4 regions of the Streptomyces vulcanius genome follow, and region 1 is predicted to be linked to each of the others. Evidence: riboswitches for the same ligand, from Rfam matches in the RefSeq annotation. Region 1 holds a riboswitch; each other region holds the start of a gene.
The links. Region 1 has a riboswitch for cobalamin ahead of ACFPIH_RS12060 (CbtB domain-containing protein). Riboswitches for the same ligand answer to the same signal wherever they lie in the genome.
Positions count from the first base shown of each region.

Region 2: another riboswitch for cobalamin. It lies ahead of ACFPIH_RS20110 (cobalamin biosynthesis protein); the one in region 1 lies ahead of ACFPIH_RS12060 (CbtB domain-containing protein).
Region 3: another riboswitch for cobalamin. It lies ahead of ACFPIH_RS44855 (ribonucleoside-diphosphate reductase subunit alpha); the one in region 1 lies ahead of ACFPIH_RS12060 (CbtB domain-containing protein).
Region 4: another riboswitch for cobalamin. It lies ahead of ACFPIH_RS00965 (ABC transporter substrate-binding protein); the one in region 1 lies ahead of ACFPIH_RS12060 (CbtB domain-containing protein).

Region 1 covers NZ_JBHSFK010000006.1:299,122-303,765, reverse strand. Annotated here, with positions in the region: partial or broken gene ACFPIH_RS12080 (MFS transporter) at 1-113, shown strand, start outside; gene ACFPIH_RS12075 (M24 family metallopeptidase) at 205-897, opposite strand; partial or broken gene ACFPIH_RS12070 (hypothetical protein) at 980-1,120, shown strand; gene ACFPIH_RS12065 (CbtA family protein) at 1,216-1,974, opposite strand; gene ACFPIH_RS12060 (CbtB domain-containing protein) at 1,997-2,218, opposite strand; cobalamin riboswitch at 2,253-2,403, opposite strand; gene ACFPIH_RS12055 (enoyl-CoA hydratase/isomerase family protein) at 2,456-3,550, opposite strand; gene ACFPIH_RS12050 (DUF6299 family protein) at 3,672-4,109, opposite strand; gene ACFPIH_RS12045 (DUF5999 family protein) at 4,341-4,529, shown strand; gene ACFPIH_RS12040 (RidA family protein) at 4,549-4,644, opposite strand, start outside.
Region 2 covers NZ_JBHSFK010000012.1:118,057-122,700, forward strand. Annotated here, with positions in the region: gene ACFPIH_RS20095 (lysozyme) at 1-117, shown strand, start outside; gene ACFPIH_RS20100 (inorganic phosphate transporter) at 187-1,392, shown strand; gene ACFPIH_RS20105 (hypothetical protein) at 1,431-1,652, shown strand; cobalamin riboswitch at 2,065-2,204, shown strand; gene ACFPIH_RS20110 (cobalamin biosynthesis protein) at 2,306-3,235, shown strand; gene ACFPIH_RS20115 (cobyric acid synthase) at 3,232-4,644, shown strand, end outside.
Region 3 covers NZ_JBHSFK010000044.1:41,690-46,333, reverse strand. Annotated here, with positions in the region: gene ACFPIH_RS44855 (ribonucleoside-diphosphate reductase subunit alpha) at 1-2,048, opposite strand, end outside; cobalamin riboswitch at 2,173-2,297, opposite strand; gene ACFPIH_RS44850 (GNAT family N-acetyltransferase) at 2,350-2,856, opposite strand; gene mctP (monocarboxylate uptake permease MctP) at 2,930-4,540, opposite strand; gene ACFPIH_RS44840 (DUF3311 domain-containing protein) at 4,537-4,644, opposite strand, start outside.
Region 4 covers NZ_JBHSFK010000001.1:199,169-203,812, reverse strand. Annotated here, with positions in the region: gene ACFPIH_RS00980 (MFS transporter) at 1-406, shown strand, start outside; gene ACFPIH_RS00975 (ABC transporter ATP-binding protein) at 328-1,098, opposite strand; gene ACFPIH_RS00970 (FecCD family ABC transporter permease) at 1,095-2,105, opposite strand; gene ACFPIH_RS00965 (ABC transporter substrate-binding protein) at 2,102-3,121, opposite strand; cobalamin riboswitch at 3,204-3,381, opposite strand; gene meaB (methylmalonyl Co-A mutase-associated GTPase MeaB) at 3,406-4,389, opposite strand; gene scpA (methylmalonyl-CoA mutase) at 4,386-4,644, opposite strand, start outside.

The DNA.
Region 1 (4,644 bases):
TCATCGCCGGCACCTGGATGGTCGGCGCGCTGGTCCTGGCCGTCTTCGGCACCCGAACGCGCTCGGCACGCCTCGCCGAGGCGGAGCGGCAACGCGTGAGCGTCCCCGCCTGAGGCGAACAGCCCCGGCCGTCGTGGTGACCGCCGTCGTCCCGGCGGCCACCACGACAGCCAACCTGTTGGGGCGCGGGGCGGCCTTCGTGAGTCAGCCGAGGGTGAGCAGTTCCTCGTAGAAGCCGCCGAAACCGCGTTCCCGGTCGACGAGGTGGATCTCCAGGATCCAGTGGCAGCGGCGGCCCGCCTTGTCGGTGCGGCGCATGCGGGTGTCGTTGCCGGGGGCGACGTACGACTCCACGTCCGCGCCGTCGATCCGTTCGTGCGGGAACTCGCCGACCAGGTGCCCGGCGTGCCAGCCGCCCAGTTCCCAGCCGGCCTCGGCGGCCAGTCGCTCGGCCTCCGCGTAGAGCTGCCTGCCGGTGATGTCGGGGCTGTCGGCGAAGAACCGCTTTCCGGCGGCGAAGACGGTCGCCAGGTCGTCGCGCAGCCGGTGCTTGACCGGGTCGTCGCCGAGGACGAAGGTCCGGCCGAAGTCGGCCTCGTACTCCTCGAAGATCGGTCCGAAGTCGGCGAACACGATGTCGTCGGCGCCGATCAGCCGGTCCGGCGGGTTCTCCTTGTACGGCTTGAGCGTGTTCGGGCCAGAGCGCACGATCCGCTTGTGCCAGTGCCGGGTGGTGCCGAAGAGTTCGTTCGCCAGGTCGCGGACCCGGTCGCTGACCGCCCGCTCCCCCTCCCCCGGCGCCACCAGACCTCGCTTCTCGATCTCCGCGAAGAGTCGTTCGGCCTTGGCCTGGGCGTCCAGCAGTCGTGCCGCGCGTGTGGGTTCGTCGTCCGCCATGGTGGCGAACGTACGGTTCCCCGGCCGTCCCCGGCAAACGAATAGGGCGCCGTTTCCCGCCCTCGGCACGTTCCACACGCGCCTGAGGACGATCCCCGCCGAGCGGCTGTGGGTCAACCCCGACTGCGGGCTGAAGACCCGCGGCCGGCCCGAGACCCGCGCCTCGCCGGAGAACCTGGTCACCGCCGCCCGCACGGTCCGCGGCGAGCTGCCCGCGTCCTGACGCGACGGACGGTCCGGGGCCGGGCGGCGAAGGTGCCGGCCCCGGGGCGTTCTTTTCACGGCGCCGTCGCGACGGTCGCCGCGACGGCATCACGGTCAGCTGGGTGCGGCGACCGTCCGGGCCGCTGTCGCGGTGGCGGGCCTGGGGTTCAGCAGGCGTTCGGCCAGTTCGCCGAAGACGAGCCCGAAGCCTCCCCACAGGGTGATCTGGATGGCCAGCGCGGAGAGCCGGAAGCGCCACAGCACGGTGGCCGGGAAGTCGGCGGGCACCTCGTTGATGACGGGCAGGAACGCGTAGGCCAGGCCGATCACGAGGGCGAACGCGGCCACCGCGGCGACGGTGGCGTACCAGGTGCCCAGTTTCGGCGCGAGGCGCTTGCCGAGGATGGTGGCGCCCACCGCGAGGAGCACGCTGAGCAGCATCATCAGGAAGTACAGGGTGGTGCGCTTGCCGATGGTGTCGCCGTTGCCGACGGCGGGCGGGTTGGCCGGGTACTTCAGGAACGGCACGACGTAGACCGCGAGCAGGGCGGAGCCGGACAGCAGCAGCGCGGTGGCTCGCGGGGTGAAGCGGCCGACGCGGCCGAGCGCGAAGCAGAAGGCGAGGGCGGCGATGCCGCCGAACGCGACGCCGTAGAGCAGGACACCGGTGGCCAGGCCGGCGGTGGACTGCAGGGAGCGGGAGACGATCTCCATCTCGTGCTCGTGTGCGGGTGCGTGCGCCTCCTCGAAGCCGATCGCCTTGTCGACGTTCGGTTCACCGAGGAAGTAGGCGACGATCAGGGCGAGCAGGCCGGCGCCGAGGCCGGCGAGCATGCCCCGCACGAGAAGGTTTCTCACCGTTGCGGAGTTCATGGGTGTGCCGTTTCCCCTCGGGTCAGTGGCAGGGGAAGCCGAGCAGGTGGCGGGCGTCGTGCACCCACTCGTGGACGCCCTCGCCGGAGACCACGGAGGTGGCACCCTGTTCGGCGCCGACGAAGTAGAGCAGGACCAGCATCAGGATGCCGAAGAAGACCGCCCAGGGGACGATCGCGCCGATCGGCAGTTTGGCGGGGAGGACAGGGGTGTTGGCGGTCGGCTGCGCGACATGCTGGGCCATGACAGGCCTCCTCTGGGAGTTCGCGTCCCATCTCGGTGGTGCACTGGACGACGGCTACGGGTCTGACTCGCCCCCCTCTCACCAAAGGGGTGGCACACAGTGGCGCGACCGTGCCGGATTCCCACCGGCTTCCGTTCTGTCGTCGTCGATATCGGACCGACGGTACCGCGTGTCACGAACATGGCCAAGACCGCACCATCTGGCGTGATCTTTTTCGCAGGCCGGGTGAGGGGTCGCTCACCCTGCCGGATCGGGCGCGGTGCCGGGCCCGGCGAGGCCGAGTTCGCGCGCGCCGAGGGGGGCGAAGAAACGCTCGACGGCGGTTTGGGTGACCTCGGCGAGGGTCGCCGGGGACCAGCGTGGGACGCGGTCCTTGTCGACGACCTGGGCGCGCACTCCCTCCACCAGGTCGGCCGTGGTCAGGGCGGCGAGGGAGACCCGGTACTCCTGGTCCAGCACCTGCTCCAGCGTGCCGAGCCGCCGGGCCCGGCGCAGCGCGGCCAGCGTGACCTTCAGGGACGTGGGCGACTTGGCGAGCAGGGTCTCCGCCGCGTCCTTGGCCGCCGGGTCGCCGTGCGCGAGCAGCCGTTCGACGATCTCCTCGACGGTGTCGGCGCCGTAGCAGGCGTCGATCCAGTCCCGCCGCTGAGCCAGCTCTCCGTGCGGCGGCGACTGGGCGTGACGCGCGAGGGCTTCGCGTACGGGCAGGGCGGCGAGGTCGGCGAGGAGGCCGGGGATCGACGCGGACGGTACGAAGTGGTCGGCCAGTCCGCACAACAGGGCGTCGGCGGCACCGATCTGAGTGCCCGTCAGTCCGAGGTGGGTGCCCAGTTCGCCGGGCGCGAGAGCGAGCAGGCGGGTGCCGCCGACGTCCGGTACGAAACCGATGCCGGTCTCGGGCATCGCGACCCTGGACCGCTCGGTGACGACACGGACGTCGCCGTGCGCGGAGATGCCGACGCCGCCGCCCATGACGATGCCGTCCATGACGGCGGCGTACGGCTTGGGGTAGCGGGCGATACGGGCGTTGAGGCGGTACTCGTCGTACCAGAAGGCGGCCGAGGCGGTGCCGTCGCCGTCGCGGGCGTCGTCGTGGACGGCGCGGATGTCGCCGCCCGCGCACAAGCCGCGCTCTCCGGCGCCGGTGACGACCACGACCTCCACGGCCGGGTCGTGCTCCCAGGCGGTCAGGGCCTCGTCGATATGACGGACCATGGTGTGGTTGAGGGCGTTGAGGGCCCTGGGACGGTTGAGGGTGATGTGGGCCGCTCGGCCGGCGGTGTGGAACAGGACGGGTCCAGGTTCGCCTTCGATGTCCTTGGTGCCGGTCATCCGGACACCACCGTCGGGCCGCCGGCCGCTATGAGGCGCATGATCTCGTCGGTTCCTTCCACGAGGGCGCCGGCCGGGCGCGTGCCCGGCCGGCGCCGTCGAGTATGCCGTGCGGGACCGGTCAGCTCTCGGTGAGGGTGACGTCCTGTGCCCCCGCGGCGTGGAAGCGGGGCAGGGGCAGGCCGCCGTGGGGCTCCAGCTCCATCAGCGTGGCCTCGACCTGGGCGGCGCCCGCCTTGAACGTGGCCAGGGCGGGCTTGCCCGTGTTGGCCCAGGCGTGCAGGGCGCCGTCGCACACGGCCCGGGTGCCACCGATGCCGTAGCGGGTGGTGCCGGGGTCCTGCCGGACGGAGGAGCTGACGAAGACGGGTCCGGTGGCGCCGGTGCAGCGGTAGGTGCCGGACAGGGTGATGGTGCCGTCGGGGGCGATCCGGCCGGCCGGGTCGACGGTGACGCTCTCGTCGGGCGCGGCCTGGGCGGCGGTGGCGGCCTGGCCCGGCAGGGCCAGCAGGAACAGGGCGGCGCCGGCGGCTGCGGCGAGGGCGGGACGGAACGGCATGGAGACCTCCTGTTGGTGGGGGCTTCCACTGGTACCGGGCGGGGCCGTGCGCAGGCGTGACCGTCACTCCTTCGGTGGCGAGTCCGCACCGGCCGTCGTCGAACCGTCCTGGAGTTGTCCCGGTGCTGTCACGCTCTCCGGCTGCCCCTGGCGACGGCCGCGGGCGGGGCGCATGGTCTACCCATGCGAGGCCGACCGGAGGGCCGGCCGCCACCGACGTGGAGGTGCGCCATGTGTGCCCAGTCCTCTCCCAGCTTCTCCGGCGACATCCCGCACATCGTCGCCGCCCACCCCGAGCAGGGCTGGAGCCTGCTGTGCGACGGCACGATCGTCTTCGACGACTCCGGCGAGCTCCGCCCCGACGGCCGCGTGGTGGCCCCGCACCGGGTGCCCACCGACCGCCTGGCCGTGGCCGCCTGACGGATCGTCAGAGAATCGCTCATCCGTCCAGCACGGCGAACCCGTCCAGTTCGACGAGGGCCTCCTCGTCCCACAGCCGTACGATCCCGACGACCGCCATCGCCGGATAGTCCCG
Region 2 (4,644 bases), on a different contig from region 1:
CAGTACGCCGACCGGGGCCGCCTTCCGGGGGATCAGAACGTCTTCAACGGCTCGCCGTCCCGGCTGACTCGGTTCGCCACCGATCCAGACGCCACGGACACCCCAGAGACCTCTTGAGTTCACCTTCCGTTCATTCAGGTTACTTACCTTCAACTGGCCAGTAACGTCAAAAGAATGACTGGGTAAATGGAAAGCTTCTCGCTGATCCTCGCGATTGTGGTCGTCACCGCACTTGCGTTCGATTTCACGAACGGTTTCCACGACACCGCCAACGCGATGGCCACGACCATCTCGACCGGTGCGCTCAAGCCCAAGGTGGCGGTGGCCATGTCCGCCGTGCTCAACCTGGTGGGCGCCTTCCTCTCCGTGGAGGTCGCCAACACGATCTCCAAGGGGCTGGTCGACGAGAGCGGCATCCGGCCCGAGGTCATCTTCGCCGCACTGGTCGGCGCGATCCTGTGGAACCTTCTGACCTGGCTGGTGGGCCTGCCCTCCAGCTCCTCGCACGCCCTGATGGGCGGTCTGATCGGCGCCACCATCGCCTCTGCGGGCTCGGGTGCGGTGCACGGCGACGTGCTGGTCACCAAGGTCCTGATCCCGGCGATCGCCGCGCCGATCGTCGCCGGAGCCGCGGCGATGCTCGCGACCCGGCTCTCCTACACCCTCGGCCGGAAGGCCGACGGAAAGGCCGCCGAAAAGGGTTACCGGGCCGGGCAGATCGCCTCGGCCGGGCTGGTCTCCCTCGCGCACGGCACGAACGACGCGCAGAAGACGATGGGCATCATCACCCTCGCCCTGGTCGCCGGCGGCGCCGTGGCCCCCGACTCCGACCCGCCGGTCTGGGTCATCCTCTCCGCGGGCCTGGCCATCGCGCTCGGCACCTACCTCGGCGGCTGGCGCATCATCCGCACCATGGGCAAGGGCCTGACCGATCTCCGGCCGCAGCAGGGCTTCGCCGCCCAGACCAGCGCGGCGACGGTCATCCTCGCCTCCTCCCACCTCGGTTTCTCCCTCTCCACCACGCACTCGGTCTCCGGCGCGGTGATGGGCGCGGGCCTCGGCCGCAAGGGCGGTGTGGTCCGCTGGTCGACGGCGACCCGGATGTTCGTGGCCTGGGGCCTGACGCTCCCGGCGGCGGCCCTGGTGGGCGCGCTCGCCGAGTCCGTGACGGACCTGGGCGACTGGGGCACGGCGGTCGTGGCCTTCTTCCTCGTTGCCTCCAGCGCGGCGATCTGGAAGGTCTCGCGGCGCGAGGTCGTCGACGCGACGAACGTCAACGCGACCGAGGAACCGGCCATCGCTCTCGTCACCGACGACCTGAAGGCGACCATTCCGGCCCCGGCCCCGGCCGCCACCGCCGCGACCACCGAGCCCACCGCCCCGGCCGTCTGAGCCCCCCGGTACCAAGGACACGAAGGAAGAGAACCAGCATGAAGATCGACTGGGCGGCCCTGGGCTCCGTCTTCGGCGTCAGCCTCGTGGTCACGGTGGGCCTGGTGGCCCTGTTCACCCTCGGCGTCATGGGCCTGTCCCGCCGCGAACGCGCCGCGGAACAGGGCGACTCCGCCGCGCTCGCCCTGACCGGCGCCTACGCCTGCTTCGCCGCCTGCGCTGCGGCGGTGGCGTACGGCATCTCACTCATCGTGGTCTGACCGTCTCCCGTGGGCGGCCCTCCCCTGTCTCAGCAGGGGGGGGAGCCGACGTCAGGTCCCAGAGCACGATGCCGTCGTCAACACTGACTCACGGCCACCTCCCCGTCCGCCCGGCACCTCGCGCTCCACCCCGCAGCCGCGCCGTGGCCACGACGACGCCCGCCTCCGCGCCGAGGGGCGATGCCGGACTCGACGGTGCCGGACCCGGGCGTGGAGTGTCTCCGCCGCCCCCGCGAGCCCGCCGCCGCCCCGCGACACACGCTGGACGCCCGCGGAGCCGTCGCCGAACACCTCCAGCAGCACCACCTGCCCAAGGGGATTCGCCCCGAGTCGGTGGCCGGGACGAGCCCGGCGTACCGGCGATGTGGGGTTCTGCACACTCTCCCCGTGCAGGTCAACGGCAAGTTGACGGGTCTTCCGGGCCCGTGGTGGACTGCCGGAGCCATGTACGGCGGCAGGAGAGGAAGCCGGTGTGAATCCGGCGCGGTCCCGCCACTGTGACCGGGGTAGCAATCCCCGGGAGCCAGGAACTCTCACCGCCGGTCTAGTCGAACCAGGGCGTGGACACCCTGAGTGAGGACATATCGCCATGCTCGCTGGGCCGTTGAGGTACCGCACCAGGTCACTGCCCGACCCCACGGCCGGCTGAGCCGATGCGTGCCGATCGCGTCTTCGCGTACGGCGCCGCCGCCGGCCTCCTCGGTGATCTGCTGCTCGGCGATCCGCGCCGCGGCCATCCGGTCGCCGCGTTCGGACGGGCGGCCGGCGCCGTGGAGCGGGCGCTGTGGCGGGACCACCGCGGCTGGGGCGCGCTGCACACCGCCGTGTGCGTGGGCGGGGCGGTGGCCCTGGGCGCCGTCGCCGAGCGGGCCGTACGGTCCTCCCCCGCCGCTTCCGTCGCGCTGACCGCCGCCGCCACCTGGGCCGTCGTCGGCGGGACCTCGCTCGCGCGCGAGGCCCGGGTGATCGGGCGGGCGCTGGAGGCGGGGGACGTCGAGGCCGCCAGGGCGCGGCTGCCGCATCTGTGCGGGCGGGATCCGCAGGCCCTGGACGCCGACGGCGTCGCCCGAGCGGTCGTCGAGTCCGTCGCCGAGAACACCTCCGACGCCGTCGTGGGGGCGGTGGTGTGGGGGGCCGTCGGCGGGGTGCCGGGGCTCCTCGGGTTCCGGGCGGTCAACACGCTGGACGCCATGGTCGGGCACCGGTCCGCGCGTCACCGGCGCTTCGGGTGGGCGTCCGCGCGCCTCGACGACCTCGCCGGCTGGCCGGGGGCGCGGCTCACCGCCGTACTCGCCGCCCTCGCGGGTGACGATCCGCGCGGGGCCGCGCGGGCCTGGCGGGAGGACGCCGGCCGGCACCCGAGCCCCAACGCCGGTCCCGTCGAGGCGTCCTTCGCGGGGGCGCTCGGGGTGCGGCTGGGCGGGACGCTGTCGTACGGCGGCCGGGTCGAGCACCGTCCGGTACTGAACCAGGAGGGGCGTGCCGTGCAGGCCGACGACATCGAGCGGGCCGTACGGCTGTCCCGCCGGGTCGGTCTGCTCGCCCTCGGCGTCGCCGCGGCGGTCAAGGGGGCTGCGTCATGACGGGCGGAGGCCTGCTGGTCGCCGGGACCACCTCCGACGCCGGGAAGAGCGTCGTCACCGCCGGGATCTGCCGGTGGCTGGTGCGGCAGGGGGTGAAGGTCGCGCCCTTCAAGGCGCAGAACATGTCGCTCAATTCGTTCGTGACGAAGGAAGGCGCCGAGATCGGGCGGGCGCAGGCCATGCAGGCGCAGGCCTGCCGGGTGGAGCCCACCGCGCTGATGAATCCCGTGCTGCTCAAGCCGGGCGGTGAGCGCAGCAGCCAGGTCGTGCTGCTCGGGAAGCCCGTCGGGGAGATGAGCGCCCGTGGCTATCACGGGGGGCGTCAGCAGAAACTCCTCGGAACGGTTCTCGACTGTCTCGCCGAACTGCGGGGCACGTACGACGCGGTGATCTGCGAGGGCGCGGGTTCGCCCGCCGAGATCAACCTCCGGCGGACCGACATCGTGAACATGGGGATCGCCCGGAATGCCGGGCTGCCGGTCCTCGTCGTCGGCGACATCGACCGCGGGGGCGTCTTCGCGTCCTTCTTCGGGACCGTCGCCCTGCTCTCGCCCGAGGACCAGGCGCTGATCGCCGGGTTCCTCGTCAACAAGTTCCGGGGTGATGTCTCGCTGCTCGAGCCGGGGTTGGACATGCTGCACGGGCTCACCGGGCGGCGCACCTACGGCGTGCTGCCGTTCCGGCACGGTCTCGGGATCGACGAGGAGGACGGACTGCGGGTCTCGCTGCGCGGGACCGTGCGCGAGTCGAACGTCTCCCCGCCCGTCGGGGAGGACGTGCTGCGGGTGGCCGTCTGCGCGATCCCGCTGATGTCCAACTTCACGGACGTGGACGCGCTGGCCGCCGAGCCGGGTGTCGTCGTGCGGTTCGTGGACCGGCCCGAGGAACTGGCCGACGCCGACCTCGTCGTCATCCCCGGGACGCGGGGGACCGTACGGGCGCTGGAGTGGCTGCGCGAGCGGGGGCTGGCGGACGCCCTGCGGCGCAGGGCCGCCGAAGGGCTGCCCGTGCTGGGCATCTGCGGCGGCTTCCAGATCCTCGGCGAGCACATCGAGGACGAGGTCGAGAGCCGGCGCGGACACGTGGAGGGGCTGGGAGTCCTTCCCGTGCGGGTGAGGTTCGCCCGGGAGAAGACCCTCACCCGGCCGGTGGGCGAAGCCCTCGGCGAGCCGGTCGAGGGGTACGAGATCCATCACGGGGTCGCCGATGTCGTAGGCGGGGAAGCGTTCATCTCCGATGACGAAGGACACAGCCTGGACGGCTGCCGGGTCGGGCAGACCTGGGGAACCCACTGGCACGGCTCGCTGGAGTCGGACGGGTTCCGGCGGGCGTTCCTGCGCGAGGTGGCGACCGCCGCGGGCCGCCGGTTCGTGCCGGCCGCCGACACCTCCTTCGCCGCGCTGCGCGAG
Region 3 (4,644 bases), on a different contig from region 1:
TCCTCGGGGATCCAGACGAAGTCCTGCACCGAGCCGTTCGCCTCGCGCAGCGCCTCCCGGGTACGGGCGTCCCAGACGCCCAGCCTCTTGAGCTCCTCCACCAGATACGAGTTGACCTGGAGGAACTCACCGGACAGCGTCTCGCGCTTGAACAGGTTGGACACCTGCGGCTCGATGCACTCGTAGACACCGGCGATCGAGGCGATGGTGGCGGTGGGGGCGATGGCCAGCAGCAGGGAGTTGCGCAGTCCGGTGGCCGCGATCCGCTCGCGCAGCGCCGCCCAGCGCTCCGGCCAGGTGAACTCGACGCCGTAGTGGTCGGGGTGCAGTACTCCGCGCGCGGTACGGGTCTGCTCCCAGGCCGGCAGCGGGCCGTCGCGCTCGGCCAGGTCGGCGGAGGCCTCGTACGCGGCGAGCATGACGCGCTCGGCGATCCGGGTGGAGAGCGCCCGGGCCTGCGGGGAGTCGAAGGGCATCCGCAGCTTGAAGAAGACGTCCTGGAGGCCCATCGCGCCGAGACCGACCGGCCGCCACCTGGCGTTGGAGCGGCCCGCCTGCTCGGTCGGGTAGAAGTTGATGTCGACGACCCGGTCCAGGAAGGTGACGGCGGTGCGGACGGTGTCGTCCAGCCGCTCCCAGTCGATGTCCCCGTCGCTCACGAAGGCACCGAGGTTCACGGACCCCAGGTTGCAGACGGCCGTCTCGCCGTCGTTCGTCACCTCCAGGATCTCCGTGCAGAGGTTGGAGGAGTGGATCACCGCGCCCGGCTCGGCGGTCTGGTTGGCGGTGCGGTTGGCCGCGTCCTTGAAGGTCATCCAGCCGTTGCCGGTCTGCGCGAGGGTGCGCATCATCCGGCCGTACAGGTCACGGGCCGGGATGGTCTTCTTCGCGAGCCCGGCCGCCTCCGCCCTCCGGTACGCGGCGTCGAACTCGTCGCCCCACAGGTCGACCAGCTCGGGCACGTCGGAGGGCGAGAACAGCGACCAGGTGCCGTCCTCGTTCACCCGGCGCATGAACTCGTCCGGGATCCAGTGCGCGAGGTTCAGGTTGTGCGTACGGCGGGCGTCCTCACCGGTGTTGTCGCGCAGCTCCAGGAACTCCTCGATGTCGGAGTGCCAGGTCTCCAGGTAGACCGCCGCCGCGCCCTTGCGCCGCCCGCCCTGGTTCACGGCGGCGACGGAGGCGTCCAGCGTCTTGAGGAACGGCACGATGCCGTTGGAGTGGCCGTTGGTGCCGCGGATCAGCGAACCACGGCTGCGGATCCGGGAGTACGACAGACCGATGCCGCCGGCGTGCTTCGAGAGCCGGGCCACCTGGTGGTAGCGGTCGTAGATGGAGTCCAGCTCGTCGATTGGGGAGTCGAGAAGGTAGCAGGACGACATCTGGGGGTGCCGGGTACCGGAGTTGAAGAGCGTGGGGGAGGACGGCAGGTAGTCGAGCCGGCTCATGAGCCCGTAGAGCGCGGCGACTTCGTCGACGGAGCGCGGGCTGTCGTCCTCGGCGAGGCCGGCCGCGACGCGCAGCAGGAAGTGCTGGGGCGTCTCGACGACCTTGCGGGTGTGGGGGTGCCGCAGGAGGTAGCGGCTGTGCAGGGTGCGCAGGCCGAAGTAGCCGAAGCGGTCGTCGGCGCCGGTGTCGACCAGCGCGTTCAGCCGGGCCGCGTGCAGCCGTACGAACGCGGCGGTGCGGTCGGCGATCAGGCCCTCGCGGTGGCCGACGGCGACGGACTCGGTGAACGAGGTCACGCCCTGGGAGGCGGCCTCCGCGGCGACGCCGATCGTCAGCAGCCGGGCGGCCAGCTTCGAGTAGGCGGGGTCCTCGGAGATCAGGCCGGCCGCCGCCTCCGTGGCCAGCTCGCGCAGCTCGGCGTTGACCTCGTCGAGGGCTCCCCGGGCGGACCGGCCGCGCAGTGCGGCGGCGGCGACCCGGCCGGGGTCCGCGTCGGGGAGGTCGGCGGTCAGCTCGGTCAGGGTCCGCAGCAACGCGGTCCCGGGACCGTCGGTGTCCAGCTGGATGGCTGAAGCCGGATCGGCTGGCGCGATGGTCACGTGGGGGCTCTCCCTCGCTCGGCTGGGGGCCTGGCGGAGGGCAGGGGCAGCACACGAGCGCACGGGGCGTCGCGTCCACCGGCCCACTCCACGAGGCCCGGACGTCAAGGCACCCGGGCCGGGGCGGCCGGGCGCGCTGTCGGCAGGTCCTCGGACTGAACCAGGCGTGCAAAAGCACGCATGTACACCGTTGCGGGACAGTTCCGGATTCGCACCGGATTCCCCTGCGGCGACAGCGAGCACGAGCATACATCTTGTGCTCACCTGTCACGCCACCACCAGATGTTGTGTCGCGGAGGTGTCAGAGCGTCAGGTGATAGGTGAGCAGAGTGAAGTCGTCCAGATGTGGCACGGGATTCCAGTCCCGCTCGGGTGTGCGGACGAAGCCGAGGCGTTCGTATATGCGGTGGGCGGCGTGCATGGCCCTCTGGGTCGACAGAACGACGCCCGTGCAGCCTTCCGTGGCCCGGGCACGGTCGAGGCAGGCGCGGACGAGGGCCTCGCCGGTGCCTCTGCCGCGCGCCGCGGGGCCGACCGCGAGCATACGGATCTCGGTCTGTCCGGGGCCCGCCAGGTCGGCCATGGGGCCGGGCCCCGGCACGAAGGTGACACCGCCGAGGAGACGGTCGTCCGCCACCGCCACCAGCACCTCGGCCGCCGCCGCCCGCTTCGCCACGTTCCGCAGTTCGTGCAGGTAGTCGTCGTCCTCGCCGAAGTCGAGGAGGTTGTCGTCGAGATAGGCACGGCCGGTGAGGGTGCCCAGGGCTTCGTATTCGGTGGGGTCCGCTTCCCGGATCTCTATGTCCATGGCGCGCAGTGTGCACCAGACGCACGACAGCGGGCCGCCGGATTTTCTCCGACGGCCCGCCGATGCCGGTTACTCAGTGGGCCGAGTCGGCAGTCGCCGGCGGCAGTTCCACCTGGACTCCCGGGTCGCCCGCGTCCGCCGTGTAGTCCTGCGGGCTGGTCTCGTCCACGCCCTCGGGGGCCTTGGCGGCCCTCAGGACGAAGGTCAGGACCACCGTGACCACCACGTTCAGGACGAACGCCGTCAGGCCGATGTAGCCGATCTCGCCGATTCCGGGGATCTCCTTGGACGAGCCGCCGAAGTGCTTCTGGGTCGGGGAGGCGACCCCGTACGCGGCGACCGTGCCGTAGACCATGCCGACCGCCCAGCCGGCCAGCAGCGCCCAGCGGTGGAACCAGCGGGTGAACAGGCCGCCGACCAGGGCCGGGAAGGTCTGCAGGATCCAGATGCCGCCGAGGAGCTGGAAGTTGATCGCGACCGTCTTGTCCATCGTCAGGACGAAGACCAGCGCGCCGACCTTCACCAGGAGGGACACCAGCTTGGAGACCTTCGTCTCCTGCTCGGGCGTGGCGTCCGGCTTGATGAAGTCCTTGTAGATGTTGCGGGTGAAGAGATTCGCGGCTGCGATCGACATGATGGCCGCCGGGACGAGCGCGCCGATGCCGATCGCCGCGAACGCCACCCCCGCGAACCAGGCCGGGAACATGTTCTCGAACAGCTGCGGGATCGCCAGCTGGCCGTTGGTGACCTTCACTCCGGCCGCGACGGCCATGAAGCCCAGCAGGGCCAGCAGACCGAGCATCAGGGAGTACAGCGGCAGGATCGTGGTGTTGCGGCGGATCACCTCACGGCTCCTGGAGGAGAGGGTCGCGGTGATCGAGTGCGGGTACATGAAGAGGGCCAGCGCGGAGCCGAGCGCCAGCGTGGCGTACGTCCACTGGCCGGCCTCGGGCGGGACCAGGCCGCCCGCCCTGGCCGCGGTGTACTTCTCGCTCGCCGAGGCGAAGATCTCGTCGAACCCGCCCAGCTTGATCGGGATGTAGATGATCGCCACCGCGATGACGATGTAGATCAGCGTGTCCTTCACGAACGCGATCAGTGCGGGGGCGCGCAGCCCGGACGAGTAGGTGTACGCGGCCAGCACGCCGAAGGCGATCAGCAGCGGGAGGTCCTTGACGAACCAGTTGGTGTCCTCGCCGCCGCCGACGCCCATCACGTCCAGGACGGCCTGGATGCCGACCAGTTGCAGCGCGATGTACGGCATCGTCGCCAGGATGCCGGTCAGCGCCACCGCCAGCGACAGGCCCTTCGAGCCCCAGCGCCCGCGCACGAAGTCGGACGTCGTCACGTACCCGTGCTTGTGCGACACCGACCACAGACGGGGCAGGAGCGTGAAGATCAGGGGGTAGACGAGGATGGTGTACGGCACCGCGAAGAAGCCCGCCGCGCCCGCCGCGTAGATCGCCGCGGGGACGGCGACGAAGGTGTACGCCGTGTACAGGTCGCCGCCGAGCAGGAACCAGGTGACCCAGGTGCCGAACGACCGGCCGCCCAGGCCCCACTCGTCGAGGCTGTGCTCGTTCTCGGCCTTGCGCCAGCGCGCCGCGAGGAAGCCCATGGCCGTGACGGCCAGGAAGAAGAAGATGAAGACGGCGAGCGCCACGCCGTTGACGCCGTCGTTCATCGGCCGGCACCTCCGTGACGCGACCGCTGGTCACGCTGCCACAGCTTGTACGCGAGCATCGTGAGCACGGTCGAGACCAGCACCCACAGCATCTGGTACCAGTA
Region 4 (4,644 bases), on a different contig from region 1:
CGTCTCCTGCGCGCTGATCGCGCCGAGCGCCGGCCTCCCGGCCCTGCCCGCCGCGCTGCTGCTCCTGACCGCAGCCGTCGTCCACACACTCGGCGAGCTCTGGCACTCCGCCGCCGGCTTCGAGGTCTCCTTCGCGCTCGCCCCGACCCACGCCACCGGCCAGTACCTGGGCGTCTTCGGCCTGGGCGCGGGCCTGGCCGAGGCGCTCGGGCCGGGGCTGCTCGTCGCGCTCTGCATCACCTGGGGCCGCCCCGGCTGGTACGTCGTGGGGGCGCTGTTCGCCCTGACCGGCCTCGCGGCCCCGGCCGCCGTACGGTGGGCCCGCCCTCAGGAGTCCGCCACGGGCCCCAGGAAGCGGATGTGGGGGCGGTCGTCGGCGCGGGTGACGGCGGCCCGGACACCGTAGACATCGGCGATCAGGGTCTCGGTCAGAACGTCGTCGGGGGTGCCGGACGCCACCACCCTGCCCTGTCCCAGGACCACCAGCCGGTCGCAGTACATCGCCGCGAGGTTCAGGTCGTGCAGCGCGACGACGCTGGTGAGGCGGAGTTCGGTGATGAGGGCCAGCAGGGCGAGCTGGTGGCTGATGTCGAGGTGGTTGGTGGGTTCGTCCAGGAGCAGTTCCCGTGGCTCCTGGGCGAGCGCGCGGGCGATCTGGGCCCGCTGGCGTTCGCCGCCGGAGAGGGTGTGCCAGGCGCGGTCGGCCCGGTCGGCGAGCCCGGTACGGGCCAGCGCGGTGCGCACCGCCTCCTCGTCGGCGGGCGAGGCGGGGGCGAAGGCCCGGCGGTGCGGGACACGGCCGAGGCGTACGACGTCCAGGACGGTCAGCGCGACCTGGGTGTCGGCCTGCTGTTCGACGACGGCGACGCGACGGGCGACCGTACGCCGGCTCAGCCCGTCGAGGGGACGGCCGTCCAGGGTGACGACTCCGGAGGCCGGCGCGAGGACCCCCGCGAGCAGCCGCAGCAGCGTGGACTTGCCGGAGCCGTTCGGGCCGAGCAGCCCGGTGACCTCGCCGGGGCGGGGGGTGAGGCTGACGCCGTCGAGGATCAGGGTGCCGTCGGCGCCGCGGCTGACGCGGTCGGCGCGCAGGGTCATGGGGTGGCACCCCTTCCGCGGTACAGGACCACGACGAACGCCGGGACACCGATCAGGGAGGTCACCACACCCACCGGCACCTCCTGCGGGTCCAGGACGGTACGGGCCAGGGTGTCGACCCAGACCAGGAACACCGCCCCGGCGAGCGCGGTGGCCGGCAGCAGCCGGGTGTGGCCGGGGCCGGTCAGCACGCGCGTGGCGTGCGGCAGCACCAGGCCGACGAAGCCGATCGCGCCCGCAGAGCTGACCAGGACCGCCGTCAGCAGGGCGGTCGCGCACAGCAGCACCAGACGGGTGCGGGCCACGTGCACCCCCAGCGAGGCGGCCGCGTCCTGCCCGAACGCGAACGCGTCCAGCGTGCGGGCGTACCCCGCGCACACCAGCAGACACACCGCCAGCGCCGCCAGGCCCACGTGCACGTCCGTCCAGCCGGCCCCGCTGAGCGAGCCGAGCAGCCAGAACAGCACACCGCGGGTGGTCTCCGCGTCGGCCGCCGTCAGCACCACGAACGAGGTCAGCGCGGAGAACAGCTGCATCGCCGCGACCCCGGCGAGCACCACCCGGTCGGTGGTGCCGCCCAGCGTGTGGCTGAGCAGCAGCACCAGCGCGAAGGAGACCGCCGCGCCCAGGAACGCGCCCCCGGACACCGACAGCAGCCCGCCGCCCGCGCCGAGTACGACGACCAGGACCGCGCCGGTCGAGGCGCCGGAGGAGACACCGAGGACGAAGGGATCGGCGAGCGGGTTGCGCAGCAGCGACTGCATCACCGCCCCGCACACCGCGAGCCCGGCCCCGCACACCGCGGCGAGCAGGGTGCGCGGCAGCCGCAGGTTCCACACGATGCCGTCCCTGATCGGCGACAACCCCGAGTGCCCCCAGCCGAGATGGGCGGCCACGGTGGCCCAGACGTCCCCGACGGCGATGTCCGCGGGCCCGATGGTGATCGCCACGGCGACGGACACGCACAGCAGCACGAGACCGGCCGCCCACGCCAGGGCGTCGGTCATCCCGCGAGGCCGTAGGTGCGCAGCGCCGCCGCCACCTTCTCGATGCCCTCGACGGTCCGGATCGTCGGGTTCATCGCCTGCCCGGACAGCCGCACGTACCGCTTCTTCCGCACCGCCGTCATGTTCTTCGTGACCGGGTCGCCCTCCAGGAACTCGATCTTCCTGGCGGCGGTCTCGGCGGTCTCCTGCTCGCGGATCAGGTCGCCGATGACGAGGACGTCCGGGTCGCGGTCGGCGACGGTCTCCCAGCCGACCTGGGGCCACTCCTCGTGTGTGTCGTCGAAGACGTTCCTCGCGCCGAGTTCGCCGGTGACGATGCCGGGGGCGCCGCAGCAGCCCGCCAGGTACGGGGACCGGGAGTTGGCGAACCAGTACATGAGGGTCACACCCTTGGCGTCCAGCCCGGAGGTCGCCTTCTCCACCCGGCCCCGGAGCCCGGCGACGAGCCGCTCGCCGCGCTCCTCCACGCCGAAGATCCTCGCCAGGTCGCGTATCTCGCCGTAGACCGCGTCCAGGGTCAGCGGCCCGGTGCGGACGCCGTCGCCGCCGCCGCTGTTGTCCTTGCCGGCACAGTCGGCGGGGGAGAGGTAGGTGGGCACGCCGAGCTTCCCGAACTGCGCGCGCGTGGCCACGCCGCCCTTGCCGAAGGTGGAGGCGAAGGAGGCGGCGACGAAGTCGGGCTCGGCGTCCAGGACCTTCTCGAAGGAGGGCGCGTTGTCCGCCAGCCGTGGCACCTTCGCCTCGGCCTTCTCCAGGCCCTTCGCCACCGGATCGGTCCAGGTGGCGGTGCCCGCCATACGGTCGGCCAGCCCCAGCGACAGCATGATCTCGGTCGTGCCCTGGTTGAGGGAGACGGCCCGCTTCGGCGGGTTCTCGACGGTGACCTTCTGCCCGCAGTTGTCGAGGGTGACGGCCGCCCGGTCGCCGCTTGCGGAGTCGCCGCCGCCGGACCCGCCACAGGCGGTCAACAGGAGGGCGCAGGCAAGGAACAGCACAGAGGGGCGTGCGAGCGGCACGGGACTTCCTTCGGCGTCGAGGGCTCTGGCGCGAAGCCCGGTCGTACGGAGCTCCCCCGGCCGCTTGCCGCCGCCGGAGGCCGCCAGCAGGTCTTCGGACTCGGGGTCCACCGGACGAGGCGCCTTCCCGCAGCGCGCTCGCGCTCCAGTGGCCGTTGCCCCGCCCGTCACCCTCACCGCTGCGCGTCAGTTCCGGATTCGCACCGGATTCCCTGACCCGTGCACGTCCCTTCACAGGTACGCACAGGAGTACGACTGGCCCCGGCAAGCTACCACAGGGCTGATCAGGGAGCCTGCGTGCCGAACGCCCCGAGAATCCGCTCGGCGGCCAGCGTCGCCGTCAACTCGCCTTCCCTGACCCGCTGTTCGAGAGCGGGCGCGAGGGACCGTACCGCCGGGTCGGCGTGCAGCCGGCCCAGGAGCTCGTCGCGGACCATGTTCCAGGTCCAGTCGACCTGCTGCTCACGGCGCTTGGCGGCCAGCCGCCCGGTCGAGTCCAGGAGCGTGCGGTGCTGTTCCAGACGCTCCCAGACCGTGTCCAGGCCGGTGGACTCCCGGGCGCTGCAACTCAGCACCGGCGGTGACCAGACCGCGTCGGCGCCGTGCATCAGCCGCAGCGCGCCCGCCAGTTCCCGGGCCGCCGCGCGCGCGTCGCGCTCGTGCGGGCCGTCCGCCTTGTTGACGGCGATCACGTCGGCCAGTTCCAGGACGCCCTTCTTGATGCCCTGCAACTGGTCGCCGGTGCGGGCCAGGGTGAGCAGCAGGAAGGAGTCGACCATGTTGGCGACGGCGGTCTCGGACTGCCCGACGCCGACCGTCTCGACGAGGACGACGTCGTATCCGGCCGCCTCCATCACCACGATCGACTCCCGGGTCGCCTTCGCGACGCCGCCGAGCGTCCCGGCGGTGGGGGAGGGCCGTACGAAGGCCGCCGGGTCGACGGCCAGCCGCTCCATCCGGGTCTTGTCGCCGAGGATCGAGCCGCCCGTCCGGCTCGACGACGGGTCGACGGCGAGCACCGCCACCCGGTGCCCCAGAGAGGTCAGCATCGTCCCGAACGCGTCGATGAACGTCGACTTGCCCACGCCGGGCACCCCGCTGATCCCGATCCGCCGCGCCCGCCCGCTGTGCGGCAGCAGCTCGGTCAGCAACTCCTGCGCCTGCACGCGGTGTTGTGACCGCGTCGACTCGACGAGCGTGATGGCGCGCGCGATCAGCGCCCGCTTCCCGTCGAGCACGCCCTTCACATACGCGTCGACATCGATCACAGCTCGTGCCCGAGGTCGGCCGCCAGCCGCGCCACGAGGTCGTACGCCGCGTCCGGGATCACCGTGCCGGGCGGGAAGACGGCCGCCGCGCCCATCTCCAGGAGGGTGGACACGTCCTGCGGCGGGATCACCCCGCCGACCACGATCATGATGTCCTCGCGGCCCTCCTCGGCGAGCTGCTCGCGCAGTGCCGGTACGAGGGTGAGGTGGCCGGCGGCCAGCGAGGACACCCCGACGATGTGCACGTCCGCCTCG